4 regions of the Actinospica robiniae DSM 44927 genome follow, and region 3 is predicted to be linked to each of the others. Evidence: riboswitches for the same ligand, from Rfam matches in the RefSeq annotation. Region 3 holds a riboswitch; each other region holds the start of a gene.
The links. Region 3 has a riboswitch for cyclic di-AMP ahead of ACTRO_RS44335 (hypothetical protein). Riboswitches for the same ligand answer to the same signal wherever they lie in the genome.
Positions count from the first base shown of each region.

Region 1: it holds a riboswitch for cyclic di-AMP, as region 3 does, so the genes downstream of both, ACTRO_RS00160 (transglycosylase SLT domain-containing protein) here and ACTRO_RS44335 (hypothetical protein) in region 3, are expected to answer to the same signal.
Region 2: it holds a riboswitch for cyclic di-AMP, as region 3 does, so the genes downstream of both, ACTRO_RS44615 (hypothetical protein) here and ACTRO_RS44335 (hypothetical protein) in region 3, are expected to answer to the same signal.
Region 4: it holds a riboswitch for cyclic di-AMP, as region 3 does, so the genes downstream of both, ACTRO_RS48905 (hypothetical protein) here and ACTRO_RS44335 (hypothetical protein) in region 3, are expected to answer to the same signal.

Region 1 is NZ_KI632511.1:29,462-37,207, forward strand. Features, by position in the region: gene ACTRO_RS00145 (serine/threonine dehydratase) at 1-972, opposite strand, end outside; gene ACTRO_RS00150 (hypothetical protein) at 1,095-1,610, opposite strand; gene ACTRO_RS00155 (alpha/beta fold hydrolase) at 1,802-2,671, opposite strand; cyclic di-AMP (ydaO/yuaA leader) riboswitch at 3,051-3,207, shown strand; gene ACTRO_RS00160 (transglycosylase SLT domain-containing protein) at 3,213-4,079, shown strand; gene ACTRO_RS00165 (O-methyltransferase) at 4,168-4,773, shown strand; gene ACTRO_RS00170 (DUF779 domain-containing protein) at 4,849-5,244, opposite strand; gene exaC (acetaldehyde dehydrogenase ExaC) at 5,290-6,813, opposite strand; gene ACTRO_RS00180 (helix-turn-helix domain-containing protein) at 6,889-7,746, opposite strand, start outside.
Region 2 is NZ_KI632511.1:9,384,114-9,391,859, reverse strand. Features, by position in the region: gene ACTRO_RS44620 (carbohydrate binding domain-containing protein) at 1-1,271, shown strand, start outside; cyclic di-AMP (ydaO/yuaA leader) riboswitch at 1,652-1,871, shown strand; gene ACTRO_RS44615 (hypothetical protein) at 1,881-2,609, shown strand; gene ACTRO_RS40315 (aldo/keto reductase) at 2,704-3,687, shown strand; gene ACTRO_RS40310 (glucose-6-phosphate dehydrogenase) at 3,757-5,169, opposite strand; gene ACTRO_RS40305 (hypothetical protein) at 5,302-6,318, opposite strand; gene ACTRO_RS40300 (hypothetical protein) at 6,410-7,189, opposite strand; gene ACTRO_RS40295 (hypothetical protein) at 7,186-7,746, opposite strand, start outside.
Region 3 is NZ_KI632511.1:7,986,700-7,994,445, reverse strand. Features, by position in the region: gene ACTRO_RS34585 (SPFH domain-containing protein) at 1-195, opposite strand, end outside; gene ACTRO_RS34580 (NfeD family protein) at 254-691, opposite strand; gene ACTRO_RS34575 (ABC transporter ATP-binding protein) at 806-1,588, opposite strand; gene serB (phosphoserine phosphatase SerB) at 1,636-2,871, shown strand; gene ACTRO_RS34565 (hypothetical protein) at 2,923-3,105, opposite strand; gene ACTRO_RS34560 (MarR family winged helix-turn-helix transcriptional regulator) at 3,195-3,659, opposite strand; cyclic di-AMP (ydaO/yuaA leader) riboswitch at 3,848-3,997, shown strand; gene ACTRO_RS34555 (hypothetical protein) at 4,042-4,377, opposite strand; gene ACTRO_RS34550 (hypothetical protein) at 4,388-4,816, shown strand; cyclic di-AMP (ydaO/yuaA leader) riboswitch at 5,015-5,235, shown strand; gene ACTRO_RS44335 (hypothetical protein) at 5,245-6,150, shown strand; gene ACTRO_RS34540 (phosphate ABC transporter ATP-binding protein) at 6,268-7,104, opposite strand; gene ACTRO_RS34535 (class E sortase) at 7,117-7,746, opposite strand, start outside.
Region 4 is NZ_KI632511.1:3,707,677-3,715,422, reverse strand. Features, by position in the region: gene ACTRO_RS15755 (GH1 family beta-glucosidase) at 1-907, opposite strand, end outside; gene ACTRO_RS47230 (hypothetical protein) at 1,331-1,540, shown strand; cyclic di-AMP (ydaO/yuaA leader) riboswitch at 1,599-1,819, shown strand; gene ACTRO_RS48905 (hypothetical protein) at 1,829-2,560, shown strand; gene ACTRO_RS15745 (hypothetical protein) at 2,724-3,119, shown strand; gene ACTRO_RS15740 (hypothetical protein) at 3,249-3,719, shown strand; gene ACTRO_RS15735 (hypothetical protein) at 3,747-4,763, opposite strand; gene ACTRO_RS15730 (hypothetical protein) at 4,998-5,537, shown strand; gene ACTRO_RS45700 (ankyrin repeat domain-containing protein) at 5,624-5,959, opposite strand; gene ACTRO_RS43370 (C40 family peptidase) at 6,215-7,309, shown strand; gene ACTRO_RS15715 (helix-turn-helix domain-containing protein) at 7,361-7,746, shown strand, end outside.

The DNA.
Region 1 (7,746 bases), 8.0 Mb from region 3:
CACCAGGTCCGCCGGGTCGGTGTTCGCTCCGCAGAGCACTGCCACGACGTGCTCGCCTTCTTCCGGCTTGTATGAACCCGATCGCAGCGCTGCCCACGCGGTGGCGCCGCCTGGTTCGACGGTGATCCGGTAGGTCTCCCACAGGTGCCGGCGGGCCTCGACGATCGCGGCGTCGGGTACCAGGACACTGCTGACGTGCTCGCCGCGCGCGAGTTCATAAGCCATCTGCGATGTGCGGCGCGCACCGAGTGCGTCTGCGGCCACTGATTCCACCGCTACGTCGACGGGGCCCGCGGCGGCCAGGGCGGCGTTGAGGGCGCGGCAGTTCTCCGGTTCGACCGCGACGGTGCGGATCCCGGTACCGGACACGGCCGCGGCCACACCGGCGAACAGCCCTCCCCCGCCGACCGCGACGACGATGGTGTCCACTTTCCGCGGCGAGGCGGCCAGGATCTCGGCGGCCAGCGTGCCGGCTCCGGCCGCGATCAGGGGATTGTCATAGGCGTGGGAGAGCAGCGCGCCCGACGCCGCCGCGAAGGTGCGCGAGGCGGCGAGGGCGTCGGCGTACTCTGATCCGACCTGGTGCACATCGGCGCCGTAACCCCGTAGCTTTTCCACCTTGACGGCCGGGGCGCTCAGCGGGACGAAGACGGTGGCGCGGGTGCCGGTGGCCCGGGCGGCCCAGGCGCACGCGAGGCCGGCGTTCCCGCCCGAGGCGATGGCCACGCCGACTTCCGGCAGCGTGCCGGCCTGCTGATGCGCGGCGGCCAGGTTCGCGGCGCCGCGGGCTTTGAAGCTGCCGGTGTGCTGGAGGTATTCGAGAGCGAACGTCACGTGCGCGCCCTCGGTGCCGGACGATCCGGGGTCGGCGGGCGCGAGGGTGACCGGGCGGATGCGGCCGGAGACGCGGTCGGCGGCGGCCGCGACGTCGGCGGGGCCGATGAGAGACGGCGCGGTGGAGCGGTCGGCCATGGCGGCGAGCCCTCCTCGGGTGCTGCTCGGGCGGATGGCGGAGGGTATCCGCCCGGCCGGCCGGGCGGATACCGCTCCACGCTACTCGCTCAGGCTCGCGCGTTGCGGATCACCGGCGGCGCTCAGCTGCCCGGGGTGATCTGGACGATGTCGAGCACCGCGGTCGCGGTCAGGCCGAGCGCGCCGTTCGAGCCGGTGATGCGCACGGTGACCTGCAGCTCCGCGGCGTGGCAGCCGGTCGGTACGGTGTAGACGGTGTTCTCGGCCACCTCTTGGCCGGCCCGGTAGTCGACCGCGCGCAGCAGCGGGTCGATGATGGGGCAGCCGGTGGGCAGGGCGCCCGAGGAGCTGAGCGGGAGCCACTGGCCGGACCACATCTCGGTGGTGTCGACGGCGGCGTTGCTGCAGTTCGTGGTGATCAGGTCGGCGGTGGCGGAGCCGCCGGGCACGACCGTGGCGGGGGTGAAGGCGAAGCCGTTGAGGGCGATCGGGAAGCTCGCCGCGCATACGGCGGAACCGTCGGCGGGGGCGGCGGCGGCCTCCGCGCTGGGGCAGCCGGCCACCAGGGACAGCGCCATGGCGGCCCCCGACGCGGCGGCCATCGCCGCGATGGGGTGGAGCTTATGGAGCAGCACCATACTGACATCCTTTCTCGCTGTGGGAGAGCGATTGCGTATTCACTATCGGGGCGAAGCCGACCAGATCGCAATGCTCTGCGACGAGATGGATGTTCCGGGAATTCTGGGGCGGTGCGGGAGGTGGCGGCGACGGAAGATGCCTGGGGCACGCGTGCTACGGGTGGGGCGAGGCGCCGACGGCGGCGGCCGGCTCAGGCGGGGAACGGCAGAGCGGCGGCCAGGGCCTCGGGGGCCTCGTCCGGGATCCAGTGGCTGATCCCCTCGAGCTCGACGAAGCGGTACGGCCCGGCCACGTGCTCGACGCAGCGTTCGGCCGCGTCCCGGGAGATCGCGGCGTCGGCGGTGGACCAGACGTAGGTGACCGGGACGTCCACGGTCGGGGTGTGCGCGCCCTCGCCGAACTTCGTGGCCTGATACCAGCTCAACGCGGCGGTCAGCGCCACGGGGTCGCTGAGCGCCGCGAGGTGCGGCGCCGCGGCGCGGTCGTCGAGCGGACGGTAGAGCGCGCGCAGCCGGCGGGCGTCGTCCTCGAGGAGCACGCGCGCCGCCTTCGCCGGGTCGCGGAAGAGCGAGACGTAAGACGACATGCGGCGCTGCTGGGCGCTCGCGGCGAGCGCGGCGGCGAAGGCGGCCGGGTGCGGCACGGAGACGGCGGTGAAGGTGCGCACGCGGTCGGGGTAGTGCGCGGCGAGGAACCAGCCGACCAGCGAGCCCCAGTCGTGGCCGACGACGTCGACCGCGCTCAGGTGCAGCGCCTCGAGGATCCCGGCCGCGTCTCCGGCCAGTTCGGGCAGTGTATAGGCGCCGGGGTCCGCGGGCCGCGCGCCCGGCGAGTAGCCGCGCTGGTCGAGGGCGATCAGGCGCAGGTTCGCGCCGTCCGCGGCGAGCACGGCGGCCAACGCGTCGTAGGCCCGGTGCGTCTGCGGGAAGCCGTGCAGCAGCAGCACCGGCCGACCGTCGGCCGGGCCCTGCTCGGCGAGATCGAAGGTGAGGCCGCCGACCTCGACGGCCCGCCGGTGCCAGCCGCCCGTCGCGAGGCGGTCACCTTGAGTGTCGGACATGAGAACTTCCTCGCCGCCGCTACCGACTGCAGCCGAGCCACTGCGCCATCGACGATACGACACCGGAGCTCCGGGAGTAAGGGCGGGCGGGCCGCTTTAAAAAGATCCTGAACAATCCGAAGGGGACTCGAACGATGTCCGTTTCGCCCGTTTTAGCAGTGAATACCATGACTTATTCACCAGTATCTTACCAACAGACGATGAGGCGGAACCCCATAAGGGACACCGGAACCCACACCGGCCACATCACCCTTTCCATCTCTTCCCCTCACAGACCGCATCGTTATTAAGCAGTTACTGCCCTGGCTCGCATATCGGAGCGCATTGCCTCTAAGGTTCCATTCAGTCGCTGCTGTCAAGTCGCGTAAATACTCGACCGGCAGCGCAACCGCCGAATCCGCACCGGCCTTGACGTGCCCTCGCGGAGCCGGGGACCCAATCCCCTTGGGGTGAATCCGCGCCGTGCCGGCGCGGTAGGGCGACCTCTTACGCCCGAACCCGTCAGCTAACCCGGTAGGCGGGCGAAGAGGAAAGAGCACGCATGTCATCGCACCGCAAGCCCAGGCTCTCCTTCGTCCGGAATCGTGCCCGCGCCCTCACTCTCTGCGCGGCCACGTTCGGGACGGCGGCGCTGCCCGGCATCGCCTCGGCGGCGACCGCCGCTCCGGCCACCGCCACGGTTCCGCAGGCCACGACCGCGCACTCGGTCACCGTGCACGCGGTCGCCGTCTCGGACAGCACCGGCTCCAAGTCCAGCAGCTCCACGAAGCAGCAGGTCCACACCGTCGTCGCGGGCGACACGCTCTTCGGTATAGCCAAGGCCGCCCTCGGCGACGGCTACGACTACCCGCAGATCTACAAGCTCAACAAGGGCAAGGCCCAGTCCGACGGCGGCAAGCTGACCGACCCCGACCTGATCGAGATCGGCTGGAAGATCGCGCTGCCCAGCGGCTCGAAGGCGTCCGCCTCCTCGTCCTCGAGCTCCTCCTCCAGCTCCTCGAGCAGCTCTTCCGCGAGCTCGAGCTCCTCGTCGAGCAGCAGCTCGTCCTCGTCCTCCGGCTACGCCGACGACCTCGACGGCTGGATCAACCAGGCGATCTCGATCCTGAGCGCGCACGGCTACTCGGTGACCTACAACGCGATCTACCAGACCGCGATGAACGAGTCCTCCGGCAACCCGAACGCGGAGAACGACTGGGACTCCAACGCCGCCGCCGGCACCCCGTCGATCGGCCTCATGCAGGTCATCCAGCCGACCTTCGACGCCTACGCGCTCTCCGGCTACGACGACATCTGGAACCCGGTCGACAACATCATCGCGGCGGTCATCTACGCCCAGGACACCTACGGCGGCCTGGACAACGTGGTGGCCGAGCGCTGCGGCGGCTCCTGCTGGTCCGGCTACTAAGCCGACACCCGCACAGCCGGTCCGCGACACCGAACCCCGCGCATCCCTTCCCGGGTGCGCGGGGTTCCGCCGTGTATCGTAGAACTCTGTGACAGTCGATGGAACAGCGGCATACTCAGGGCTCGAAGACCTGCCCGGGCTGGTGCCCGCGGCGGTGCGCCTCGCCCGCGGGCAGGGCTTCGACTACAGCTGCCTGCCGGAGCACGGCGAGCTGCTGCGGGTGCTCGCCCGCGGCGTCGGGGCCGGCCGGATCGGCGAGACCGGCACCGGCTGCGGGGTCGGGCTGGCCTGGCTTTCCGCCGGAGCGCATCAGGATGCCCAGGTGGTCAGCGTGGAACGGGATCCGGAGCGCGCCGCACTGGCCGCAGAGCTCTTCGACGCCCGGCCCAACGTCGAGGTCGTCCAAGGCGACGTGAGCCGGCTGCGCAAGTACGGACCCTTCGATCTGCTCGTGCTCGACGGCGGCGGCCAGGGCAAGGGACCGGACGACGGGCCGATCGATCCGGCGCAGTGGCTGGCGCCGGGCGGGCTGATCGTGATGGACGACTTCAGCCCGCTCACCAGCTGGCCGCCGCGGTTCGGCGAGGCCGTCGACCTGCCTCGGCTGCACTGGCTGGCCCACCCCCGGCTACGCGCGACGCAGGTCCGCGTGACGCCCGAGTGGTCGGCCCTGCTCGCCACCTATGTGGGCTGAGTAACCGGCTCACTGTGCCCGCGAGACCGCGGCGGGCCGGCGCGCCGAGCCGGCGCCGTCCCGCCGCGTCCGCCCTCACTCGGCCAGTGCCGCCTCCTCGGCGTCGGTCAACAGACGCGACCGGATCAGGAACCTGACGCCCTCGGGCGCCTCGAGCGAGAAGCCGCTGCCCCGGCCCGGCACCACGTCCACGGTCAGGTGGGTGTGGCGCCAGCGCTCGAACTGGGCGGCGCCCATCCAGAACGCCACCGGCTCCCCCACCCCGGGCACCTCGATCCGGGCGAGCAGGACGTCCGAGCCGCCAGTGCGGAACTCGCCCTCCAGGTAGCACATCGGTGAGCTGCCGTCGCAGCAGCCGCCGGACTGATGGAACATCAGCGGGCCGTTGGCCTGGTAGAGGCTGCGCATCAGCGCGGCGGCCGCATCCGTGACCGCGACCCGGGATACGGACCGCTCCTGCGGCATCGTCATGGCTTCGCCCCTTCCGCTGCGCACCGTCGCCGAACCGTCGTCGGCCTAGAAGAAGCCCATGGCCTTCGGGCTGTAGCTGACCAGCAGGTTCTTCGTCTGCTGATAGTGGTCGAGCATCATCTTGTGGTTCTCCCGGCCGATGCCCGAACCCTTATACCCGCCGAACGCCGCGTGCGCCGGGTAGAGGTGGTAGCAGTTGGTCCACACCCGGCCGGCCTGGATCGCCCGGCCGGCCCGGTAGGCCTGCGCGGAGTCCCGGGTCCACACGCCCGCGCCGAGGCCGTAGAGCGTGTCGTTGGCGATGCGGATCGCGTCGTCGAAGTCGGAGAAGGCGGCCACCGAGACCACCGGGCCGAAGATCTCCTCCTGGAAGATGCGCATGTGGTTGGCGCCCTCGAAGATGGTCGGCTGCACGTAGTAGCCGCCGCTCAGCTCGCCGCCGAGGTCCACCCGCTCGCCGCCGAGCAGCACCTTCGCGCCCTCGGCCTGGCCGATGTCCAGGTAGGACAGGATCTTCTCGAGCTGGTCGTTGGACGCCTGGGCGCCGATCATGGTGGCGGTGTCGAGCGGGTGGCCCTGCACGATCCGCTCGGTGCGGGCGATCGCCTCGGCCATGAACTCGTCGTAGTGGCCGCGCTGGATCAGGGCCCTGCTGGGGCAGGTGCACACCTCGCCCTGGTTGAGCGCGAACATGGTGAACCCCTCAAGCGCCTTGTCGAAGAAGTCGTCGCGCTCCCGGGAGACGTCCTCGAAGAAGATGTTCGGGCTCTTACCGCCCAGCTCCAGCGTCACTGGCTTGATGTTCTCGCTGGCATACTGCATGATCAGCCGGCCGGTGGTGGTCTCGCCGGTGAAGGCGACCTTGGCCACCCGGGCGCTGGAGGCCAGCGGTTTGCCCGCCTCCACCCCGAAGCCGTTGACGATGTTGACCACGCCGGGCGGGAGCAGGTCGGCGATCAGGCTCATCAGGTAGTGGATCGAGGCCGGGGTCTGCTCGGCCGGCTTGAGCACCACCGCGTTGCCCGCGGCCAGGGCCGGGGCCAGCTTCCAGATCGCCATCAGGATCGGGAAGTTCCACGGGATGATCTGCGCCACCACGCCCAGCGGCTCGTGGAAGTGGTAGGCGACGGTGTCCTCGTCCAGCTCGGCCAGGCTGCCCTCCTGCGCCCGGATCGCGCCGGCGAAGTAGCGCAGGTGGTCGATCGCCAGCGGGATGTCGGCGGCCATCGTCTCCCGGATCGGCTTGCCGTTCTCCCAGCTCTCGGCCACGGCGAGCTCGGCCAGCTTGCCCTCCATCCGGTCCGCGATCTTGTTGAGGATCTCGGCGCGGGCGGCGGGCGAGGTGCGGCCCCAGGCCGGCGCGGCGCGGTGCGCGGCGTCGAGGGCGCGCTCGACGTCCTCGGCGGTGCCGCGGGCGATCTCGCAGAAGGCGGCTCCGGTGACCGGGGTCGGGTTCTCGAAGTACTTGCCGCCGGCCGGCGGGCGCGACTCGCCGCCGATCCAGTGGTCGTAACGGTTCTGATAGCTCATCAGCGCGTCGGCAGTGCCCGGCGCGGCGAAGCGGGTCATGGAAGACCTCCACGTGTCGTCCGGCCGCCCGCCGTCGGACGGCCGCCCACGCGGGTGAACCTAGACCGGCGAAGGTTACCCGAACGTTGCGTGGCGCCGGGCCCCGGCCAGCGCCGCGCGAGCGTCGGCGTCCTCGGCGCCGAAGCGGGCGATCCAGTCCTCGAGCAGGCCGGGGTCGCCGGACTCGAGCACGCACGAGCGCAGCCGTACGTCGATCCAGTGGCGCTCGGCGACCACCGCGGGCGCCTCGGAGCGCGGCAGCAGCGAGCCCGCGTACGCGGCGAGCGCGGCCGCGGCGTCCTTCTCGCGCAAGGCTCTGGCGACATCGAGGAAGTCGGCCGGCAGATCCGTGGCGAGCCGGTAGGGGCGGGAGCGCACCAGCCCGCCGAGCGCGTGGCGCAGCCGGTTGACCTCGACCCGCACGGTGGCCTCGGCCGCGTCGTCGTCGTAGAGCCCGGATGTGAGCTGATCCCCGGTCAGGCCCTCGGGGTGGAGCGCGAGGATGACGGCCATTTCGCTGTGCCTGCGGTTGAGCCGCGTGGGCCCGACCATGGCGTGGTCGCGTCCGAGGGCGAGCAGCCTCGGCGCGGGCGGCAGCCAGAGTGTCCGGGTGCCGACCACCGGGCCGGCGGCGAGCTGGGTCTCGGCCGCGCGGGCCGCCGCGGCGACCAGGGCCAGGCTGTGCGGATGAGCGACGATGTGGCCGCCGGTGATGTCCACGATGCCGAGGATGCGGCCGGTGGCCGGGTCGTGGATGGGCGCGGCCGCGCAGGTCCAAGCTTGGACGGTGGGGCGGAAGTGCTCGGCCGAGAAGATCTGCACGGCGTGGTCGAGGGCCAGCGCGGTGCCCGGCGCGTTGGTTCCGGCGTGCGACTCGTCCCAGACGGCGCCCTCGACGAAGTTCATCGCCTCGGCCCGGCGGCGCGCGGCCGC
Region 2 (7,746 bases), 1.4 Mb from region 3:
CCTATGTCGAGGGCGACTACGTGTACCTCGGCGCGACCGGCTACTCCGACGCCTGGACCCCGGCCGCAGCCGGTTGGAGCCAGCTGTCCACCACGTTCACCACCGGCGCGACCACGACCTCAGTGTCCGTATACGTCCACGGCTGGTACGGCGAGGGCACGTACGACGCCGACGACTTCAGCCTGACCGCGGCCGGCGGCGGCACCGGAACGTCGGCTTCGGCCTCTGCGTCGGCATCAGCTTCCGCGTCGGCGTCTCCTTCGAACTCTGCGTCACCCTCGGTATCCGCGTCGGCAAGCGCGTCGGCGAGTGCGAGCGCGAGTCCCAGCGCCTCCGCGACGGCAACCGGCACGACCGGCGCGGGCGGCACCGTCGTGCAGGTCTCCACCGCCAGCCAGCTCTCGTCCGCGCTGAACAAGGCCGTGCCGGGCGAGACCATTCAGCTCGCCGCCGGAACCTATACCGGCGAGTTCAGCCCGAGCATCAGCGGTACCGCCGCCGCGCCGATCACGCTCACCGGCCCCGTCACCGCGATCCTGGCCGGCTACAACACCAGCAGCGGTTACGCGGTGCACCTGAAGGCGAGCTACTGGGTCCTGTCCGGCTTCAGCGTGACGAGCGCGCAGAAGGGCGTCGTCCTCGACGGCGCCGACCACGACGTCCTCAACGGCCTGCACGTGAGCAACATCGGCGACGAGGGCATCCACCTGCGGGCCTTCAGCAGCGACGACACGGTCGAGAACTCCACCGTCAGCAACACCGGCCAGTACCAGGCCGGATACGGCGAAGGCATCTACCTCGGCAGCGCGCAGAGCAACTGGGGCACCTACAGCGGCGGCCAGCCGGACACCTCGAACGACAACCTGATCCTGAACAACACCCTCGGCCCGGGCATCACCGCCGAGAACATCGACGCCAAGGAAGGCACCACCGGCAGCACGATCGAGGGCAACTCGTTCAACGCCACCGGCGAGGCGGGTGCCAACTCGGCCGTGGCCTGGGTCGACGTCAAGGGCAACGACTACACCGTGACCGGCAACACCGGCGTCGACGCCTACCAGCAGGGCATCCTGGTCGAGCAGCTCTACACCGGCTTCGGCTGCGGCAACGTCTTCGCGCACAACAACCTGAACCTCGGCAGCGCGATCGGCTACGGCTTCGACGTGAAGGACCAGACCGCCTGCGCGGCCGATCCCAACATCGTGTACGCCTCCAACACCGTCACCGGGGGCGCCGGCGCCAGCACCATTCCGATAACCGCAGGCGGGTGAACCCAGAGTAATCGCCTACAATCGGAAAGCGACCATACGGGAGTATGGTCGCTTTCCGCGTTTATGGAATTGCGGAGAATAGCGGCGGGTGGTCGTTGTTACGCTTGGCTATGGGTATTTCACGGAATGCGGTGAAAGGCGTCAGGTCGGGCGTTCGTGCAGGTGGGGCGCTGGTTCCGAGGTGTTTCGCGGGCTTTGCGGGTGGGTTTTTCCTGACCTCGGGTGATGGCGTCATTACGGGCGGTTGAGTTTCCGCCGGAATTTGGACATACCGGGCATCTCGGGTAATGTTCTTGTCGTGGCCCGGTCCACGCCGTGAAAACAAGTTCCGGCACCGGGCACCCGCCGAGTCCGATACCCGGGCGGCGCCGCGGTCGACGAAGCTCCCGCAGCGCGAACCCGATCGGAGCCGGGGACCCAATGAGTACCAGGCACTCAACCGTGCCGGTCCCCCGGGGTGAATCGGCCCCCTCTTCACCAACGACGCCCACGACGTGCTTATGCGTCCGTGTCTTCGTCGCCCGGTGTGGGGGCTGTAGGGCGAACTCCCCTTCCGCCCGAACCCGTCAGCTAACCCGGTAGGCGGCCGAAGGAGAGGCTCTAGAACTCGTGCTGAAGAACCGCATGTCCACCTCCGCGTTCCGCACCTTCATCTCCAGCCCGCGCCGCTACCCCGCCGCCGCGCTCGCCCTGGCCGCCGTCGGCGTCGGCGTCGCCCCGCTGACCGCCTCCGCCGCCACCGCCCCGGCCAAGCCCGCCACCGCCCACGTCGCCCCCGCGAGCGTCAAGGCCACCGCGAGCACCGCCAAGGCCACCGCCGCCAGCACCACCAAGACCACCACCAAGACCACCACCCCGGCGAAGACCACCGCCAAGGCCGCGACCCCGACCAGCCTGTTCGCCGGCTCCACCACCGCGACCCTCGAGCCCACCGGCACCGTCGGAAGCCAGTCGCACATCACCCTGGACTCCGACCAGTGGTCCAACGCCACCTCCATCGTCAAGGCCGCCGAGGACATGCACCTGTCCCCCTACGCCGCGACCATCGCCGTTGCCACCTCGATGCAGGAATCCAAGCTCCAGAACCTCAACGTCGCGGTCGACCACGACTCCCTCGGCCTGTTCCAGCAGCGCCCCTCCTGCGGCTGGGGCACCCCGAGCCAGCTCAACGACCCGACCTACGCGGCCAAGGCGTTCCTGAAGAACCTGCCGTCGGGCTACCAGAGCATGTCCCTGCACCGCGCCGCCCAGGACGTCCAGGACTCCTTCAACGGCTCCCTGTACTCGCAGTGGGAAGACCAGGCCGCCCACATCGTCTCCACCATCGTCAACCACTGATAACCAAAGCCAGCACCACACACAGCACACGACGAACCCCTCCCGGACACACCGGGAGGGGTTTCGCCATGCCTTAGGCGATACGGTGTGGCTCATGGAACGCATCCTCCTCGGCGGTCTCGAGGTCTCGGCGCAGGGCCTCGGGTGTATGGGCATGAGCGAGTTCTACGGCCCGGGCGACTGGGACGAGTCGATCGCCACCATCCACCGCGCCATCGATCTCGGCGTCACCCTTCTGGACACCGCGGACATCTACGGGTCCGGGCACAACGAGGTGCTCGTCGGCCGCGCCCTCCACGACCGGCGGGACCGGGTCCAGCTGGCCACCAAGTTCGGCATCGACCGCACCGGCGGTGACAGCGCCCGCACCGTGCGCGGCGATGCCGGGTACGTCAGGCGCAGCGCGGAGAGTTCTTTGCTGCGCCTCGGGATCGACGTCATCGACCTGTACTACGTCCACCGTCCGCCGATGAACGTCGAGGTCGAGGAGACCATCGGCGCGATGGCCGAGCTGGTGCGCGAGGGCAAGGTGCGCCGGCTCGGCGTCTCGGAGTTCTCCGCCGAGCAGCTGCGCCGGGCCCACGCCGTGCACCCGATCAGCGCGGTCCAGTCCGAGTACTCGCTGTGGAGCCGGACCGAGGTCGAGGCGCTCGCGCCGACGATGGCCGAGCTCGGCATCGGGCTGGTGGCCTACTCGCCGCTCGGCCGCGGCTTCCTGACCGGCACGGTCGAGACCGGGCAGCTGGCCGCCGGGGACTTCCGCTCGAGCAACCCGCGCTTCGCCGGCGACGCCGGGCAGGCCAACCGCGCGATCGCGGACGCGGTGCGCGCGGTGGCCGACCGGCTCGGGGCGACGGCGGCGCAGGTCGCGCTGGCCTGGGTGTACGCGCAGGCCGAGCGGCTCGGCGTGACGGTGGTGCCGATCCCGGGCACCAAGCGGGTCAAGTGGCTGGAGCAGAACGCCGCGGCCCTCGACGTGCGGCTCGATGCGCAGGCCCTGGCCGACCTCGAGCCGCTCGGCGCGCAGGTGGTCGGCGAGCGCTACGGCTCGGTCCCGACGCCGCCCCCGGCCGAATAGCAGGGGCCGGATACAGCGAGGCCGGGCCCTGCCGCCGGTGCGGCGGCGGGGCCCGGCCTCGCTGTCGTCTTACACCTCGTCAGGCATCCACGGCTTGTGCCACTTCACGTGGCTGCGCGTCAGCTTCTCCACGGCCTCGACCGGCCCCCAGCTGCCGCGCTCGTAGACGTGCACCGGCGGCGGGGCGTCGATCAGCGGCTGGACGATGCGCCAGGACTCCTCGACGCTGTCCTCGCGGGCGTAGAGCTGTGCGTCGCCGATCAGGGCGCTGTGCAGCAGCCGCTCGTAGGGCTCGAGCGGTTCGCCGAGCTCGCGGGCGAAGCTGGCGTCGAGGGTGAGCGGCGACCAGTCCGCGCTCTGGTCGGCCTTGGCCGTTATGGCCATGCGCAGGCCCGGCTCCGGGTCGATCCGCAGCACGATCTGGTTGGCCTCGGCCTGGCCGGCCTTGGGCAGGAAGGCGAGGCTCGGCGTGCGCTTGAGGTGCAGCCGCACCTCGGTCACCCGCTCGGCCAGCGCTTTGCCGGCCCGCAGGTAGATCGGGACGCCGGACCAGCGCCAGTTGTCGATCTCCAGCTGGAGCGCCGCGAAGGTCTCGGTCTGCGAGTCGGCGGCGACGCCGGGCACGTCGAGGTAGCCGTGGTACTGGCCGCGCACGTAGCGCTTGGGGTCGGCCGGGTGCACCGCCCGGAGCACCTCGCCCTTCTTGTCCCGCAGGTCGTCCGCGCCGGCGCCGGCCGGCGGCTCCATCGCGACCAGGGCCAGGACCTGCAGCAGGTGGTTCTGCACCACGTCGCGCAGCGCGCCGACCGGGTCGTAGAACCGGCCGCGGTCCTCGACCCCGAAGTTCTCGGCCATGGTGATCTGTATGGCCGCCACGCTCTTGCGGTCCCACAGCTCGGCCAGCGCCAGGTTGGCGAAGCGGAGGTATTCGAGCTCGATGACCGGGGACTTGCCGAGGAAGTGGTCCACCCGCAGCAGCTGCTCCTCGGCCAGCACCGCGCGCAGCCGGTCGTTGAGCTCGCGGGCGGAGGCCAGGTCGTGGCCGAACGGCTTCTCCACCGCCACCCGGGCGCCGCCGAGCAGGTCGTGCTGCCCGAGCTTCTCCACGATCGGGCCGAACAGCGAGGGCGGCATCTGCAGGTAGAAGACGGTCCGCGCCTTCGGCCCGAGCTCCTTCGCCAGCTGCTCGTAGAGCTTGTCGTCCTTGACGTCGCCGGAAATGTACGTCAACCGCTTAGCGAAGCGGTCGAACACCTCGTCGTCGATCTTCTCGCCGGACGCCGCGATGCCCTCGCGCGCGTGCTCGATCAGCCGGTCCAGCGTCCAGGATTCCGCGGCGACGCCGATGATCCGGCAGTCGAGCAGGCCCCGCCGCTCGAGCCGGTAGAGCGCGCGCAGCGTCATCTTGTGCGCGAGGTCACCGGTGATGCCGAAGTCGACCAGGGTGTTCGCCGTCGCCTTGCCTGGTTTCTTGCTCGCCATGTCCTGCCTTCCGAATTACTGCCGACCGCCTCGGTGATATTCCGACACCTTACGTGGTGAGTGACGCTCAGGACGGCAGTACGGTTCGACACGCAGCAGCCGAGGCGGCGTGCAGCCCCGGCCGATTCGTCGTTACCAGGGACGATGTTCGAGTCCGGCCAGGTGCTTCTGGCACGTCTCGAACACGGACTGCCACTTATCCGGGTTCTCCGCTGCCAGCGCTCGCGCGAGGTCGACCGCCTCGCGTGCGGACGGCAGGGCCTCCGGACCGCGGCCGAGCCGCACAAGCTCCAGCCCGAACGGCATCAGTTCCTTGATCAGCGCGAAGCGGAGCATCTGCGGCGCCGCTTGGGGATCAGGGCCGAGCCGCTCCCGCTGGTGCACGGCCGCCGCGTACCAGTACGGCAGCGACTCCTGCCGGAACGCGCCCGCCGCCGGTCCGTCGCTCTGCTCGTGCATCAGGGCGAGCCGGGTCAGGACCCTGGCCATCAGGGGGCTGTAACGGTCGGGGGCGCGCTGCGCGAGCAGCCGCCCGACGTCCACTGCCTCAAGCGCGGCGATGAGGGCCTCATCGGTGCGGTGCAGGCGCTGCAGCGCCTCAAGGCGGGTGCGCAGGCATCGGAAGAGCACGACCTCCCGCAGATCGACCGCCAACCGGACGTCGCTGAGCAGGGCCGCGACGACGGGGTCTGGCGCGAATCCGGGGTGGTCGACGAGCTCGATCGCCTCATCCAACAGCGGCAGTGCGGGCTCCGGCTCCCCGACCTGGCAGAGGGATTCCGCCAAGTACCACAGGACCCTGCTTAACGACGCCACGTACTGCGAGGGCCGCTCGGTGACCCCCTGCCGCAGCAACGGCAGGGCCTCGGTCGCCAGTTGCCGTGCACGACCATAATTCGAGCCGGCGACGGCGAGCGCGGCGAGCGGTTTGAGCCCCAGGCCCAGTTGCGGGCCGACGGCGTGCGGATCGAGGGCCGCGAGCGAGCGCAGCATCGCGACCGACTCGGCCAGGATCGGCTCGGCCCGGTCGTACTCGCCCTTCTCGAGCAGGCTCAGGCAGCTGTTGCGCAGCGCCACCGCCTCGGCGATGCCCTGCGCGAGATCCGCAGGATCCGCGGGATCCGCGCCGTGGGAATGGTTCTCCGACAAAAACGCCCTCCCCGGCCGCCGGGCGCCGCACGGCCGAAGGGCACGGCTCCCCCCACACATTCTTCGTATTCGTATATCACAGCGACGCCGGTCAGGCCACGCCGATGAGCTCCCCTAGCCGTTCCCGGACGCCGTCCCGGCCGTCCACCGTCTCCGGCCGCAGGCCGTCGCCGTCGACGGCCCGGTCGCGGCTCAGCGCGTGCAGGTGGCCGTCGCGGGCCGCGAGGATCAGGTCCGTGCTCGCGCCGGCGGTCTCCGCGGAGCCTTCCGCCGTGTACGCGGTGAGCGTGACCAGCGCGGACCGCTTGGAGTCGGTGAGCAGCGCGTCCTCGTCGGTGACGGTCTCCTCGCGGGCCGGGGAGCCGTGCGGCAGCCACTCGGTGAGCATCTCCAGGGTGTCGTCCAGCTTCCGCAGCGCGATCTCGTGCACGCCCAGCGCGTCGATCCGCACGACCAGGCAGATGTGCTCCGGCTGCGGCAACACGAGGATCCGCCACGGCTCGCCGGGTTCGGTGCCGGCCACGCGGGCGTCGAGCACCTTGCGGGCGCGCTGCTGGAACGCCACCGCGATCCCGAGGTCGCCGCGCACCTGCACCTGTTCCGGCGAGTTCCCGGGCAGCAGCAGCTGCCGTGCCGCGAGTGAGCGGACAGCCTCGGCCAGGACCTCGTCCGAGGGCCGCACCTCAAGGAAGTCCACGACCGCGTCCACCGCCGTGAGCTCCGCGATGGTGTAGGCGCCGAGCAGCACCGGCCCGGTCTCGACCAGCTGGACCACGGCGGTGACCAGGCCCTCCGGCACCGAGGCGGCGCCGGGCTGGCCCGCCGTGCCGGGCCCGGCGGCGGGGGTGTCCTGCGCGCGCTCGTCGTTCATCGGGTCTCTCCCGTCTGCCAGGTGTTCGGCGCCGGCGGCCTGCGGGTCCGGCTGAGCAGGTCGGCGGCTTCGGGCGACGGCGCCTGGGTCACCCACACCTCGGAGCTGCCGAACAGTCCGCGCCCGCCCCGGCCGGAGAGCGCCTGCCCGAGCTCGGCCGCCGGATCGGAGCGCTCGGGCGGGGGGACGCGAGCGGCGAGGTCCGCGGAGACGGAGGTGACGTCGTCCGACTCCTCGATCCGGCGCAGCGCCTTGCCGAGCGTGCGGGCGACCGGCGGGCTCAGTGCGACCGGCACCGCGAGCATCGGCGAGAGGTACATCGGGCGGCGCTCGGTCACCCGGGACAGGCCCCAGGGGCCGACGTTGCTCCTCGTGACACGGTAGACGACGTAGTCCATCAGGTGCCGCACGTCGTCGAGGCTGGGCAGCTTGCGCTTCCCGAAAGCCGCCGGCGTCTTCTCCAGCTGCACCCAGGTGCCGTTCGCGGTGCGGCCGTGCAGCTTCTCGCGCACGAGGCTTCCGCGCAGGCCGATGTCGGGGTACTTGGCCTTGTCGAT
Region 3 (7,746 bases):
GTCGACCGTGGCCCGCACCCGGTCCGCCCCCGGCACCAGGAAGCGCAGCCCGGGCTCCAGGGTCCGCTTGTACCGGCCGAACCGCTCGATCACCGCGGCGGTCGCCTGCGGCACCACGCGGATGGCGCGGTAGACGTAGAAGACCACGGCGGCCACGACCACGACCACGAAGACGACGGCTTCGAATGTGCTCATCAGCGCCTCGTTCCTCCCCACTGAAGCGTGCCGCCGCACGGTGCGGATACGGGCACGATTACACCACCACCGCGGTGGCGCCGTCGATCGCCGCGACGTGCACGGCTTCTCCGGCCTCGAACACGCCCTCCGAGTCCAGCGTGCGGGCGCTCCAGATCTGCCCGTCCAGCCGTATCCGGCCGCGGTGGGCGTCCACCCGCTCGGTCACCAGCGCCTCTTGGCCGACCAGCGCGGCCGCGCCGGTGCGCAGGCCGGGACCGGCCTGCCGGCGCACGGCGACGGGCCGGAGGAAGGCGAGCAGGCCGATGGTGACCACGGCGAAGGCGGGCAGCTGCCCGTACCAGGGCACGCCGAAGGCGGCCAGGACCGCGGCGACCACCGCGCCGCCGAACGGCATCAGGAAGACGAGCGCGTTGGTCGCGGCCTCGCCGAGCAGCAGCAGGACGGCGGCCAGCAGCCACCATTCCCAGCTGTGCAGCGTGGCCACCGACCCCATGCCGCCATGGTAGCCGGTGGTTGACGCCCCGTCAGCAGCCTTCGGGCATCCCGCCCCGGCCCGCCACCGGCCGGGCGGCCGGAGTCATGTCAAGGTGCGCATCCGCGCGGCGGCTCACAGCCCGCGGGCGTAGTAGCGGCCTTCGTACGTCTGCACGTGCAGCGGGATGCCGTAGGTGGCGCTGAGGTTCTCCGAGGTCAGGGTGAGCTCGGAGGGCCCGGAGGCGACGATCGAACCGCCGCGCAGCAGCATCGCGTGGGTGAAGCCCGGCGGGATCTCCTCCACGTGGTGGGTCACCAGCACGGTCACCGGCGAGGCCGGATCGGCCGCGTGGTTGGCCAGCCGGCGCACCAGGTCCTCGCGGCCGCCGAGGTCGAGGCCGGAGGCCGGCTCGTCGAGCAGCAGCAGCTCCGGGTCGGTCATCAGGGCCCTGGCGACCAGGGCGCGCTTGCGCTCGCCGCTGGAGAGGGTGCCGAAGGTGCGCTCGGCGAAGCCCTCGAGGCCCCACCAGGAGAGCAGGTCCTCGGCCCGGCCGGTGTCGGCGTCCTCGTAGTCCTCGCGGAAGCGCGCCATCTTGCCGTACGCGGCGGTGAGCACCACGTCGCGCACCTTCTCCCGGCCGGGGATGCGCCCGTCCAGCGAGGCCGAGCTCAGGCCGATCCGGGTGCGCAGCTCGAACACGTCGATCTTGCCGAGTGCGCCGCCGAGCACGGTCGCGCTGCCCGCGGTCGGATGCATCTGCGCCGCGATGATCTGCAGCAGGGTCGTCTTGCCGGCGCCGTTGGGTCCGAGTAGGACCCACCGTTCCCCGTCGGCGATTCGCCAATCGATCCCGGCGAGCAGCTTCTTGCCGTCCCGCACCACCGTCACGTCGACCAGATCAAGCACGTCCGTCATGTGGCCAAACTTACCTGGCCGCGGCCCCGCTTCGGTACCTTGGCCCGGTGGAACAAGAGGTGACGCGCCACGGGCGCACGCTGCGGGTCCTGGTGTTCGGCGCGGATCGGCCCGGAGTGACCGCGTCGTTGTTCGCTGTGATCGAGGAGCACGGATCGGGCGGAAGCGACATAGAGGTCAGCGACGTGGAGCAGATCGTGCTGCGCGGCCGGCTGGTCCTGGGCGTGTTGCTCACCGCCCCGCCGGCCTGGGACGACACCGAGCTGCGGATTGCGCTGCACCGCTGGGGGGCGGAGTGGAAGCTGGGCGTGGAGGTCAAGGAGGGGGTCGGGGACAACCAGCCGCGCGGGGTCGGGCGCAGCCGGGTGACCGTGCTCGGTTCCCCGCTCAGCCCGTCCGCGATGGGCCGGATGGCCCGGGCGCTGGCGGACGCGGGCGGCAACATCGACCGGATCGTGCGGCTGGCGAAGTACCCGGTGACCGCGATCGAGCTGGACGTGTCCGGGGTGGACCCGCTGGAGCTGCGGCGCCGGCTGGCCCCGGAGGCCGCGGCCTGCGGCGCGGACGTCGCGGTGCAGCGCGCCGGGCTCGCCCGCCGGGCCAAGCACCTGGTGGTGATGGACGTGGACTCCACGCTGATCCAGGACGAGGTGATCGAGCTGCTCGCCGAGCACGCCGGCTGCCTCGACGAGGTGGCCCGGGTGACGGCCGAGGCGATGCGCGGGGAGATGGACTTCGCCGCCTCGCTGCGGGCGAGGGTGGCGCTGCTCGAGGGGCTGCCCGAGGAGGTCTTCGCCAAGGTGCGCGGGCAGGTGCGCTACACCCCCGGCGCCCGCACCCTGGTGCGCACGCTCAAGCGGCTCGGCTACCAGGTCGCGATCGTCTCCGGCGGCTTCACCCAGATCACCGACCTGCTCGCGGCCGATCTCGAGCTGGACTACGCGGCCGCGAACACGCTCGAGGTGGTGGACGGCCGGCTGACCGGCAAGGTGGTGGGCCCGATCGTGGACCGGCCCGGCAAGGCCGCCGCGCTGCGCCGGTTCGCCTCGGCGGCCGGCGTGCCGCTGAGCGAGACGGTCGCCATCGGCGACGGGGCGAACGACCTGGACATGCTGGCCGCGGCCGGACTCGGGGTGGCGTTCAACGCCAAGCCGGTGGTGCGCGAGCAGGCGGACACGGCGGTGAACGTGCCGTTCCTGGACACGATCCTGTTCCTGCTGGGCATTCCCGGCGAGGAGATCGCGGAGCTGACGGAGGCCGGCCAGGTCAAGGCGCCGCAGTAGGCCGATCCGGGCCGGCGGGGCATCGGGCCGGCGGCCGGCCCGGCGGCGCGGTCAGCCGTGGTGCGAGGCCCAGATCGCCAGGAGCGTCAGCGCGCCGAACATGACCAGCATGGCCACGCTGACGTAGAGCGCCTGCTTGTGGCCGGCGGCACGGGTGGTCTCGCGCCACTCGCGCGGCGGCCACTCCTCGACGGGTTCCTCGGCGCCGGCCGCGTTCTGTTCCTGCACGTCCATGCCGCCATCCTGCCACCGGTTCCCGGCCGGGGCGTGGCCGGGGTGGCCGACGGCGCGGCGCGGGCGCGCCACGGCGCGCCGGCGGCGTATCAGGACTCTCGTTCGGCCAGGTGCTCGAGCACCGGCAGCGCCCGGCGCAGCACGTCCAGCTCGACCGGGCCGAGCTGGGCGATGCCCGCGGCCAGCACGGCCGAGCGCTCGGTGCGCAGCGCCTCGAGGAAGCCGCGGCCCTGGTCGGTGATGCTCAGCAGGTAGGAGCGCCCGTCCTGCGGGTCCCCGGCCCGGTGCAGCAGCCCGGCCTCGACCAGCCCGGCCACGGTGCGGGTCATCGAGGGCGCGGCCACCCGCTCCCGGGCGGCGAGCTCGCCGAGCCGGATCGGCCCGAGCTTCTCCACCGCGACCAGCGCCGAGGTCTGGGAGAACGTCAGATCTCCGGCGGTGTGCTGGACCATGCGCCGGTGCAGCCGGCCGATGGCCACGCGCAGCCGGGCGATCTCCTGGGGGTCGGCCTGGCTCTGGCCGCGGTCCGGGGCTCCGGTCGGTTCGGCGTTCACGACACCCAGGTTAACGGGCGGTGGCGCACGGCCGCGGCCCGACCTGCCGCCGGATCGCGCGCCGGTAAGGCGTATCTCACGCCGAGTCAAAGCAGTGGCAAGGCTGAGACGAAACGGTGACATGGGGCCGTTCGATCTGTTAGGTTCTGGGGCCAACACATCCGGCGGATGTCGCGACCGTGCGACACCGGATGTGACCGCCGAGTCCACGCGAGTGGAGCCGGGGACCCACTTCGGTGCTCCCCGCCGCGGGGTGAATCGCTCCGGAACCGGAGCGTAGGGCGTCTCTTTCCGCCCGAACCCGTCAGCTAACCCGGTAGGCGGACGAGGGAGAGGGCCGTAAGCGGACCGTGGGCAGTCACAGCAAGTCGAAGCACGGGAGTCAGAGTCCGATCACTCGCTCCGACCCGAACGGGTCGTGGATGCGCAAGTACCCGGCGATCACGGTCGCGGCCCTGGCGGGCACGGTGGTCGGCGGACCGGGCGGCGTGGCGGCGGCGATGGCGCTGGGCGAGGCGTCCCCGGCGACCACTCCCAATCCGGCCATGGCGGACCTGGTGCCGGCCCAGCAGGCGAGCAGCGCGCCGACCGCGGTCGCCTCGCCCAGCGTCAGCGCGTCCAGCGTGAAGACCTCGGCCAGCGCGAGCGCCTCCGCTTCGGCCAGCGCGACGCCGACCCACACCAAGACCAGCCCGTACGCCTCAGTGTCCTGGGGCACCCTGGAGCCGGTGGCCTTCTACGGAACGCAGAACACGTTCACCCCGAGCGCGGACCAGTGGGAGAACGCGAAGACGATAGTCGCGACGGTGGAAAAGCGCGGGATGCACGCGTACGCCGCCGTGGTGGCCGTGGCCACCGCGATCCAGGAGTCGCGGCTGATCAACCTGACCACCGCCACCAACGCGGACTCGCTCGGCCTCTTCCAGCAGCGTCCCTCGCAGGGCTGGGGCACCACCTCCCAGCTGACCACCCCGACGTACGCGGCCAACGCCTTCCTCGCCGCGCTCGACAAGGACGCGCCGGACTACATGAGCATCTACCTGTGGGAGGCGGCCCAGGACGTGCAGCGCTCCGGGTATCCGACCGCCTACGCACAGTGGCAGTCGCAGGCCACGACCATGGTCTACGACATCATGAACGGCAAGGCCCCGGCCTGACCGACGGCCCGGATTCGCCCGTCGGCACTCGGTTTTCTCGGCAGAGCGTGACTCTTCAGTCACGCTCTGCCGTATTTTGGGCGATTTGTGACAACTGCCGGAAACGCCGCTATGGTCGATGTTGTACATCCGGCCGACGCCGTGGAATCCGAACCGCGCACCGGACGTACCCGCCGAGTCCGACAGGGCGGAGCAGCGGTCACCGAACCGCCGCATCCGTTCCCGGAGCCGGGGACCCAATCTCCGTGGCGCACCGTGCGCCCGGTCCCCCGGGGTGAATCGGCCCTCACATCAGACGAAACTCACGGACGGCGACCCTAGCCGTGCGCTGAGTGACGCCTCGATCGGGGCCGTAGGGCGCAAACTCACCTTCCGCCCGAACCCGTCAGCTAACCCGGTAGGCGGCCGAAGGAGAGGCTTCGTTCATCGTGTCTTCGAACACCCCCCGTGCGTTCACGCGCGACCTGATCTCCCGTATCCCCTTCCGTACCGCCTACCAGAGCGGCAGCTCCGCCCTGGCCAAGGGCTACCAGTCCGGTAGCGCCGCGGTCGCCAAGGGCTACCAGTCCGGTAGTGCCGCGGCCACTAAGGGCTACCAGTCCGGTAGCGCCATGGTCGAGAAGCACAAGCCCGCCGCGACCAAGCGCTTCCCCGCCGCGGCCCTGGCCGTCGCCGCCGTCGGCGTCGCGATCGTGCCGCTGGCCACCTCCGGCGCGGGCGACGCGCAGGCCGCCGCCGCGACCAGCCCGGCCGCCGTGACCTCCACCGTCCAGCCCGGCGCGACCGCCTCGAAGGCGGCCCAGGCTCCGGCGCAGGCCCCGGCGCAGACCGAGACGCAGAGCAGCACGCGGTCCTCGACCGAGTCGACCAAGACGACGCCGTCGAACCCCTACGCGAGCGTCTCGATGGGGGACATATCCCCGACGTCGGAGCAGGGCTCCCAGAGCCACATCAGCCTGACCTCCGCGCAGTGGGAGAACGCCACCACGATCGTGCACGCGGCCGAGAACATGAACCTCTCGCCGTACGCGTCGACCATCGCCGTGGCCACCGCCATGCAGGAGTCGAAGCTGCACAACCTGAACGTAGCGGTCGACCACGACTCGCTGGGCCTGTTCCAGCAGCGTCCGTCCACCGGCTGGGGCTCGCCGTCCGAGCTGACCACGCCGACGTACGCGGCCAAGGCGTTCCTCAAGAGCCTGCCGTCGAACTACCAGGACATGTCGCTGCACACCGCCGCTCAGGACGTCCAGCGCTCCTTCAACGGCTCGCTGTACTCGCAGTGGCAGGACCAGGCCAAGCACATCGTGTACACGATCATGCACTCTTCGTGATCAGTTGACGATTGCTTCCGAGCCGCACAGCGCCGTGCGCGCAGCCTCCCCGGGTCCGTCCGACGTCGGACGGACCCGGGGAGGCCTTTTTCGTGCGCCGGGCAGCCCGGCGCGGGCTCAGCCGAAGCGGCCGTGGATGTAGTCGGCGGTGCGCGGGTCGGCCGGGTCGCCGAAGATCCGCTCGGTCGGGCCGGCCTCGACCACGCGGCCGGGCTGGTCCTCCCCGGCCAGGAAGAACGCGCAGTTGCGGCTGACCCGGGCCGCCTGCTGCATGTTGTGCGTCACGATGACGATGGTGACCTGGCCGTCGAGCTCGGCGATCGTCTCCTCGATCCGCCTGGTCGAGGTCGGGTCCAGCGCCGAGCACGGCTCGTCCATCAACAGCACGTCCGGGGCCACGGCGAGGGACCGGGCGATGCACAGCCGCTGCTGCTGACCGCCGGACAGGGCGCCTCCCGGGGTGCGCAGGCGCCGCTGCACCTCGTTCCACAGCCCGGCCCGCCGCAGCGCGTCCTCGACCACCGCGTCCCGGTCCCCGACCTTGATCCCGGCCAGCTTGAGGCCGCTGGCCACGTTCTCGTAGATCGTCATGGCCGGGAACGGGTTGGGCTTCTGGAACACCATTCCAATGCGTTTGCGCACGTCGGCGGGCCGGGCAGCCCGGTCGTAGACGTCCTCGCCGCCGAGAAGGACCTCCCCGGCCAGCGCGGCGCCGCGCACCATCTCGTGCATCCGGTTGAGAACCCGCAGGTAGGTGGACTTTCCGCAGCCCGAGGGGCCGATCAGCGCGGTGACCCGGCCGGGTTCCATGCTCAGCGACACCCGCTCGAGCACCTTGTGGTCGCCGAACCAGGCCGAGACCGCGCGGGTCTCGAGTCCGGCCGGGGCCGGGCCCTCGGCGAAGGCCGGTGCGGGCGCGGGGGCCGGCAGCGCCGTCTCATTCAGAGTGCTCATTCTCCCCATTCCTCAGTAGAGGTTCGGCAACAGCAGCGAGAGGTTCTCGTACACGGCCCACGCCAGCGCGAACGCCGCCGGCGCCGCGCACAGCAGAGCGGGCCAGCGCGACCAGCGGCGGGCCGCGAAGACGCCGCCGAGCAGCACCAGGACCAGCGCTTGGGCCCAGAACACGGCCGGCACGACGGCGTCGGCGTCTCCGGCGAGCGCGTACTCCCGCGGCGCGGTCGCGGGCCGGGACGGGGGTGTCGGCTGCGCGGCCGAGGAGAGATCCGCGCTGACCTCGACCGTGCTGTTCCGGCTCGGGAAGATCGCGCTGTCGGCGGTCTCGAGCACCAGCCGGTTCGGCGTCGGATCGGGTGGAGGCACCGCGTTCGTACCGAAGGATTCGACCGTGTACGTCGAGGTCCCCTGCCCGGTCGTCACCGTGATTTTGTCGCCGCGTTGCAGCCGCATCAGATGCGCGAACGGATCGCCGTAGGTGAGCACCCGCCCGTAGACGACGCTCACCCCGGCCTGTCCCGGCAGCACGCTCGAGCGCAGGTGCCCGGGACCGTGCGTCAGATCCCCGGAACCGGTGCCCTCGACGACGACGAGGTCGGAGATACCGAGGCTCGGGATGGCCAGGATCGCCACCGGCGC
Region 4 (7,746 bases), 4.3 Mb from region 3:
CCACGATGTCGATCGGCTGGTTGATCAACTCGAGGTCGCCGTCCTGCACGAACGACCAGTCGGTGATGTGCTTGGTGTCCATCAGCAGGTCGTGCGGGTAGAAGCCGCGCAGCTGCGGGTCCGTGAACGCGCGGTTCTGGAGGGCGTCGAGCTGGCGCTTCGCGTCGACGTCCTCGGGATTGGCCGGGTCCGCGGCGTACGTCATCGCCAAGTTGTTGGTCACGGAGAACTTGGCGTCCGGCCGCTTGACGACCTTGCGCAGCTCGATGAGCGCGAGGCCGTGGGCGAGGTTCAGGTGGTGCACGGCCTGCAGCGCCCCGATCTCGCTGCGGCGCCCGGGAGCATGGTTGCCGCTCGCATAGCCGAGGTAGGCCGAGCACCACGGTTCGTTGAGCGTGGTCCACACGGCGACGCGGTCGCCGAGGCGCCGGCCGACGACGCGCGCGTACTCGGCGAAGGCGTAGCTGGTCTCGCGGGTGGTCCAGCCGCCGCGGTCCTCGAGCGGCTGGGGCAGGTCCCAGTGGTAGAGCGTCACGATGGGCTCGATGCCGCGTGCGATCAGGCCGTCGACGACCTTCTCGTAGAAGGCGAGGCCGGCCTCGTTGATCTCGCCGGTGCCGGCCGGCAGGATGCGCGGCCAAGCGATCGAGAGGCGGTAGGCGGACAGGCCCAGGCTCTTGACGAGGTCGAGGTCCTCGTCGACGCGGTGGTAGAAGTCGATCGCGACGTCACCGGTGTCACCGTTCTCGACATTGCCGGGGACATGGCTGAAGGTGTCCCAGATGCTCGGTCCGCGCCCGTCCTCGGTGGCCGCGCCTTCGATCTGATACGCCGCTGTCGCGGCGCCGAAGACGAACCCGTCGGGGAACTTCAGACCGCTCACGCGGAAGTCGTCGGTGATGCCCATGACGTCGTGTCCCTCGTCCTTCGATGACAGGCGCGGCGATACCCGTAAGACAGCTGATCCGCCCCACGTGGCCCGGTACTCCGGCCGCAAGTCGTGATCATGCCACACCATTCGCGTGGAGTCATGTGGGGAAGGGCCGTGGGCGGCCGAGGCAAGGCCCGTCAATGTTCGTACTTGCGGCGTAGCGGCGCCGAAGGCCGCCTGGTCCTGCGGAAGTAGTCCTCTGCGAAAGAGGGAACGCACCCTTCGCGCTCCGTACGGAAGTCAGCCGGGTCCGTGCCGCGGTGAATTACGCAGAGTAATCACGAAGACCTGCGCGGCGACGGCAATAGAGGAGTCGTCGCTCAACGTGTCGCGGGAGATGCGGAGAATAGCGCTCGAGAATTCCTTTTACGCTCGGTAATCGGTTCCGCACTTATTGCGATGAATGCGGTCGAAATGACCATCCGTGCCGCGAACATGCTGGTCAGGCTCGCTTCAGGTCGACTTCTGGGGCGTTTTCGACAGGGCGCCGGGTGGGTTTTCCTCGACGCTTGGCGACTGTCCGATTACTCGGTGTGGGTAATTTCGGAGGATTTGGACAATCCGGTCAAAGTGGGTATTGTTTTCGTTGTGCACCGGCCCACGCCGTGAAAGTAGATTCCGGCACCGGTCGCACCCGCCGAGTCCGACAGGACGGCGCAGCGGTTCGACGAAGCTCCCGCAGCGACCATCCTCGGAGCCGGGGACCCAATGAGTACCAGGCACTCAACCGTGCCGGTCCCCCGGGGTGAATCGGCCCCCTCTTCACCAACGACGCCCACGACGTGCTTATGCGTCCGTGTCTTCGTCGCCCGGTGTGGGGGCTGTAGGGCGAACTCCCCTTCCGCCCGAACCCGTCAGCTAACCCGGTAGGCGGCCGAAGGAGAGGCTCTAGAACTCGTGCTGAAGAACCGCATGTCCACCTCCGCGTTCCGCACCTTCATCTCCAGCCCGCGCCGCTACCCCGCCGCCGCGCTCGCCCTGGCCGCCGTCGGCGTCGGCGTCGCCCCGCTGACCGCCTCCGCCGCCACCGCCCCGGCCAAGCCCGCCACCGCCCACGTCGCCCCCGCGAGCGTGAAGGCCACCGCGAGCACCGCCAAGGCCACCGCCGCCAGCACCACCAAGACCACCACCAAGACCACCACCACCCCGGCGAAGACCACCGCCAAGGCCGCGACCCCGACCAGCCTGTTCGCCGGCTCCACCACCGCGACCCTCGAGCCCACCGGCACCGTCGGAAGCCAGTCGCACATCACCCTGGACTCCGACCAGTGGTCCAACGCCACCTCGATCGTCAAGGCCGCTGAGGACATGCACCTGTCCCCGTACGCCGCGACCATCGCGGTTGCCACCTCGATGCAGGAGTCCAAGCTCCAGAACCTCAACGTCGCGGTCGACCACGACTCCCTCGGCCTGTTCCAGCAGCGTCCGTCCTGCGGCTGGGGCACCCCGAGCCAGCTCAACGACCCGACCTACGCGGCCAAGGCGTTCCTGAAGAACCTCCCCTCCGGCTACCAGTCGATGTCCCTGCACCGCGCCGCCCAGGACGTCCAGGCCTCCTTCAACGGCTCCCTGTACTCGCAGTGGGAAGACCAGGCCGCCCACATCGTCTCCACCATCGTCAACCACTGATAAAACCCAGCACCACACACAGCACACGACGAACCCCTCCCGGACACACCGGGAGGGGTTCGTCGTTATTTTGGTAGCTCATCCAGAGATGAGGGGGCGATAGTTGAGCGAGCCGGAACAGAGGCTGGCGAGGGCGATCGGCTCGAGGCTTGAGATCGCCCGGGTGGCCGCGCTCGACTGGGTGGACGGACCGACGCTCGGTTTCCTCGAGATCGAAGGGATTCACGGCGCCTGGTACTTCCGTCTGCTCGCGGAACATCAGCAGACGCAGGACGGCAGCGACTCGCGGCTCTTCGAGCTGTCCGCGGCTGCTCCGGGGGTCGTCGATGAGCTCGTGGTCAAGTCCGGTGAAGCGAGGAATCCAGACTGGACGGGGGTGTGGGTCCCGCGGTGGCAGTTCTCCGATGCGGCTGCGAAGGCAGCGGCGGATGCGTTCGTCGAGCAGGCCGTCTCGTCGGCTGGAGCGGTCGCGTTCATCATGCGAACGGGCGACCTCCACCGAATCGCCGAGGTCTGGCGAGTCGCCCGGCCGAGTTCGGCGGAGTGGGCCGCCAAGTGAGCGCGAGCCCGCCCATGTGCCGCGCGCGAGCAAAAGGTTGCGGGCCGCTCAACCTTCCCAAGGTGACGGAATGCTGACACGTTGATACGGGGACTAATGAGACGGGGACTCATGGGACGGGGGGAGAAGATGATCATCACGCCGACGTGGTGGCAACCCAGCATCGTGATCTCATGGGGGGTCCTTGCCGGGGGGTGCGTTGAAGCCGCCGTGAGCGAGCCGCATGGCGTTTACTCGTTCGGCGCGCTGCTGCTGCTCTGGCTGCTCGCCTGGGCCGCAGGGCGCTCGATACGGCTGGAGGTCACCGAGGCCGAGGTGATCGTCACCCGGGGCTACGTGCGCATGCAGTCGAACGTGCCCCGGCGGGTGGCGCGCAGTCGGCTCGGTGCGATCCACTACTACCCGAAGGTGATCACCTTCTGCGGACCGGACGGCACCCTGCTCATGCGGACCAAGGCCGAGTGGAGCCTGAAGCAGATGATCACGGTCGCGGCCGAGCTACAGGTTCCCATCTATGACAACAGGCGCTTCCTCCACCTGGTGCCGAGGAGAACGGGACGCCTGGCATACGACCCCGTCTACGGCCGGCGGCCCCGCTGACGGGGACGGGCACTGGTTCCCTGCCGGTCAGCCTTCCTCGCCGCGCCGCCTCTTGCGGCGGAAGTACACGCCGGTCCCTCCCAGCGCCACGAGTGCAAGCGCTCCGACGCCCGTCGCGAGCAAGGTGCCGCCGTGTTGCTTGCCTGCCGAGTCAGAGGTGGCGAGGGCGACGGGGTCTACGGCGGGCGCGGCGGTTGACTGGCCCGATTGAGGCACGGCACTGGTCGTTTGCGTGAGCGCGGCAGATGGCTGCGGGCTCGCCGAGGGCGGAGCGTCGATGGTCGCCGAGGCAGCGACGCGAGACGCGGCCGTGTTCACGCCCGTGGAAGATTTGCTGCTGGCGGCTGGGGCGCCGCTCTTGCCGTGGGCTGACGCCGGAGGCGAATAGGGCGGCGAGTTCCCATCGGTGACGCCCGGAGGAAGGACGCTGGTGCCCGTGTTGAAGCACGTCGCGCAGTCCAGCGCCCACGAGGTCTGAAATCCCGGCGCCTCGACGCCTTCGCGGTAGAGCGCTGCCACGCTGGCGAAGCCGTAGTTCGAGTCGTTCCACGAGGTGAACTCCAGGCCGAGTTCCATCGTCGTCGAGCCCGCCTTGACCGGCAGGTAATCCGGCAGGGTGGCAGTGGCGCACACGTCCCTGGCGTCGCCCCCGAGCGTCGGGCAGGAGCCGGGGACGGCAGTGGCGCTCGTCCAGGAGCCGTCGATCTTCCAGAAGACCTTGGGCCAGACCAGTTTGACGGAGTTCGGGATCGTGCTCAGGGTGACCTGCGGCTCGACCAGGCAGTCGGGACCGTCGTTCTGCACGGTCGCGGTGATGGCGATCATCTGGTTGATCGCCGACGTCGACGCGAAGTACTGGTCTACTGAGGCCAGGAGGGAGTCGCAGCCGCCCAGCGAAGCGGCGGGGGCAGAGGTCGAGGCCGCCGTGCCCGCGGCTTCGGCCGTCGACGCGGCGGCCACGATGGTCACGCCGAGCAAGGCGGCCACGGTTGCCGCGCCTGCGAGGGAAAATATGGAGTGGCGCGCGGGGCGTGAGGCGGACATGGCGTTCCCGTCGCATTGAAACGGAGGACGAAGGCGGGCGAGGTTAGCAAGGGCTCGGCCAACGGTGCAACCGCCCTTGTAAAGCACGTGGGAACATGGCTGGGGCGTCATGCATGCGATCCTCGATTTCCTTCAGCCGGGCTGGGAAGATCGCGACTTCTTCATCGCGTATGGACGCGTCTAGGCGGCCGCGGCTGGGCGCCATCTGTCGGCAGAGCCTGGGAAGCTCTCGCCATGGGCGTGATGTACGACTATTTCGCGGCGCCTTCGGACGCCGCCGCCGCTGCGACTATCGACCTGGCTGGCGGTCCAGGCGGCCCACTGTCCCAGTTGCCGATGCCGTTTCGCGACCTGGTGGCGAAGTACGGGTTTGAGGGCGCGCGCCGATTCCTGAAGTCGACGGTCCGCGTATCCGACGCAGGCATTCCTGCACTGTTCACGAAGGGGTTCGACCCGGTAGCGGATCTTGGTGCCGTGTATGCGCTGCTGACCGGCGCAGGTCCCGAAGTTCTCGACAAGCTGGGCGATGTTGTGGTCGCCGAGAGGGATGGTGGCGAGCGGCTGGTCCTCTCAATAAGTGCCGAGGTGAGCGACAGCCTCGCCTGTTCGACCCCGGGCGATCTTCAGAGCGCTGCGGCTGAGTGGGTCGAGGCCGAATCGCCATATCGTCAGGTTGACGTGGAAGGCATCTCGGGTCTTCTTGAGCAGCTTGCCGAACTGGCTCGCATGGCTCGTGCCCGTGGCGATGGGCTGTACTGCTGGGTGTGCTTGTGACAGCCACCTGCGTTGTTGCCGCCAGGATGCCTGACCAAGCGGGCAGGTCAGAGAGGCCGCACGTTTCTTCCTCACAAGTCGGCAGCTCAGCGTGACCGGCCGATCCAGGCGTTCATGAGCTCCGCCGCCAACCAATGTCCGCGCCGTTCCGCTTCGGCGACGACTGTGACGCCATCGGCGCTACGCAACGGGTCCGCCCCACGGGCAAGGAGCAGCGCGGTGACATCGACATGCAGCGGCTTACCCGTCTGGTCGTGGCCGTCGATCTCGGTGTCTACCGCGTGACGGAGCAGGGTCCAGCCGTCACCGTTATCGTCTTCGACGTCATGACCGGCATCGTGAGGTTCGGATCTTCGCTCCGGCGCCCCGGGAAACGCGGAAGAACTGCGCTTATCGCGAAGAACTTGAACGGGTCCGGGCATATGGCTAGAGTCCGGTCCAGATGTCCGCGCTGGCGGGGCTCGGGGCCTCGGGGCGGAGATCTGCGCCGCGCGTCGACGACGCGGGCGTTCACAGCGTGACCGCGGCTCGTGCACCGCGGACCTCCATCCCCTTTTGGGGCCCATTCGCCTGGCAGGACCGGGATTCTCACTCTCACCCGTGGGTGACTCCTGCGCGACTTCCCGCCGCAGGACCGTGAGCTGTGTTCCGGCTAGGCGTCATCGGAAGAGGACCGCATGTCAGCTCACCGTCCCCCCACGCACCCGACCCGTCCGCCCACGTACCCGACTCCCGTCCCGCACCCGGCCCGTCCGCATCCGTATCCGTACCCGACCCGCAGGACGCTCACGGCGCTCGCGGTCGGGGCGAGCGCGCTGATCTCCCCGCTGCTGGGGCAGATCGACGCGCACGCCGACGCGGAGGAGCCGATCTCGCCCGCCGCGTACGAGCAGGAGCTGAACGCCGCGGCGACCGCGGACGAGGCCTACGACGCGGCTCTTGCGCAGGCCGCGCAGCTTCAGCAGAGGATCGACGCGCTTCAGGCGCGGATCTCGTCCGACATCGGCGCGCGCGACGCTCTCCAACGGACGCTCGGTTTTCAAGCCGCGCTGCAGTACCGGGGCGGTGCGATGCCCGGCCTCGAGCTCGTCCTGGACGACGACCCCGCCGCATACCTGAACGCGGCCCTGGTCCGCGAGGAGATCGCCGGCGAGGATACCAGGGCCTTGCGATCACTGGCCGAGGACGAGGCGCGGCTCGCCGCGGACCAGTCGCTCGTGCGGGCCGACCTCGCCCGACAGCAGGCGGCCGTCGACGCCGCGCAGGGCCGCAAGGATGCGGCACTGGCCGCGGCGAAGGGGGCGGAGGCGATTTTCGACGCCCTCGGCAGCGCCGGGCAGCGGGCCGTCTCCGCGGCCGGGCAGGGGGTGGATCCGGGACGGGTGCATCTGACCGCGACGGCTCCGAACGCGCGCGCCGCCGCCGCGGTGGCGTATGCGGAGTCGAAGGTCGGCGATCCGTACTCCTACGGTGCCGCCGGACCGAACGCGTTCGACTGCTCGGGCCTGACGATGGCGGCCTGGGCGCGGGCCGGGGTCGCGCTGCCGCACAACGCCGCCGCTCAGGCCGCGATGCTGGCCGCGGTCAGCGTCTCCCAGCTCGAGCCCGGCGATCTCGTCTTCTACAGCTACGACGGCGGTGCGATCGCGCATGTGGCCGTCTACGTGGGCAACGGACTGGTCGTCCACGCTCCACGGCCCGGTGAGGACGTGCAGTACGGCAACGTCTTCACCGTCGGCCCGATCGTGCGCGTGGGCCGGGTCACCGCCTAGCCGGCACGTGCGCAGTCGCGAGAGCACGGATACCTGGACGGGGTGGATCGTATGGCGGGCAGAGGGCGCCCGAAGGCCGAGTTGACGCTGACGGCGACGGAGCGGGCGGAGCTGCTCCGAGCGGTCCGAGTGGCGCAGGCTTGGCAGAGCTATGTGCTGCGTTGTCAGATCGTGCTGGCGAGTGCGGACGGCGCAACCGACATGCGGATCGCCCAGGAGCTGGGCGTCTCGATACCGACGGTGGGCAAGTGGCGCGCCCGTTTCCGGGCCGCGGGCATCGACGGGCTCGTGGACGTCCCCAGGCCTGGGCGCGGACCCGCCGTCAGCCGGGAGGAGCGTGCCTGGATCGCGGCCCTCGCCGCCGGCGGTCCGGGCGTGTCGGCGGCCGTGGGGGAGGCAGCGGAGGCGGCGTCCGCGGACCACTGGACCCTGGACGC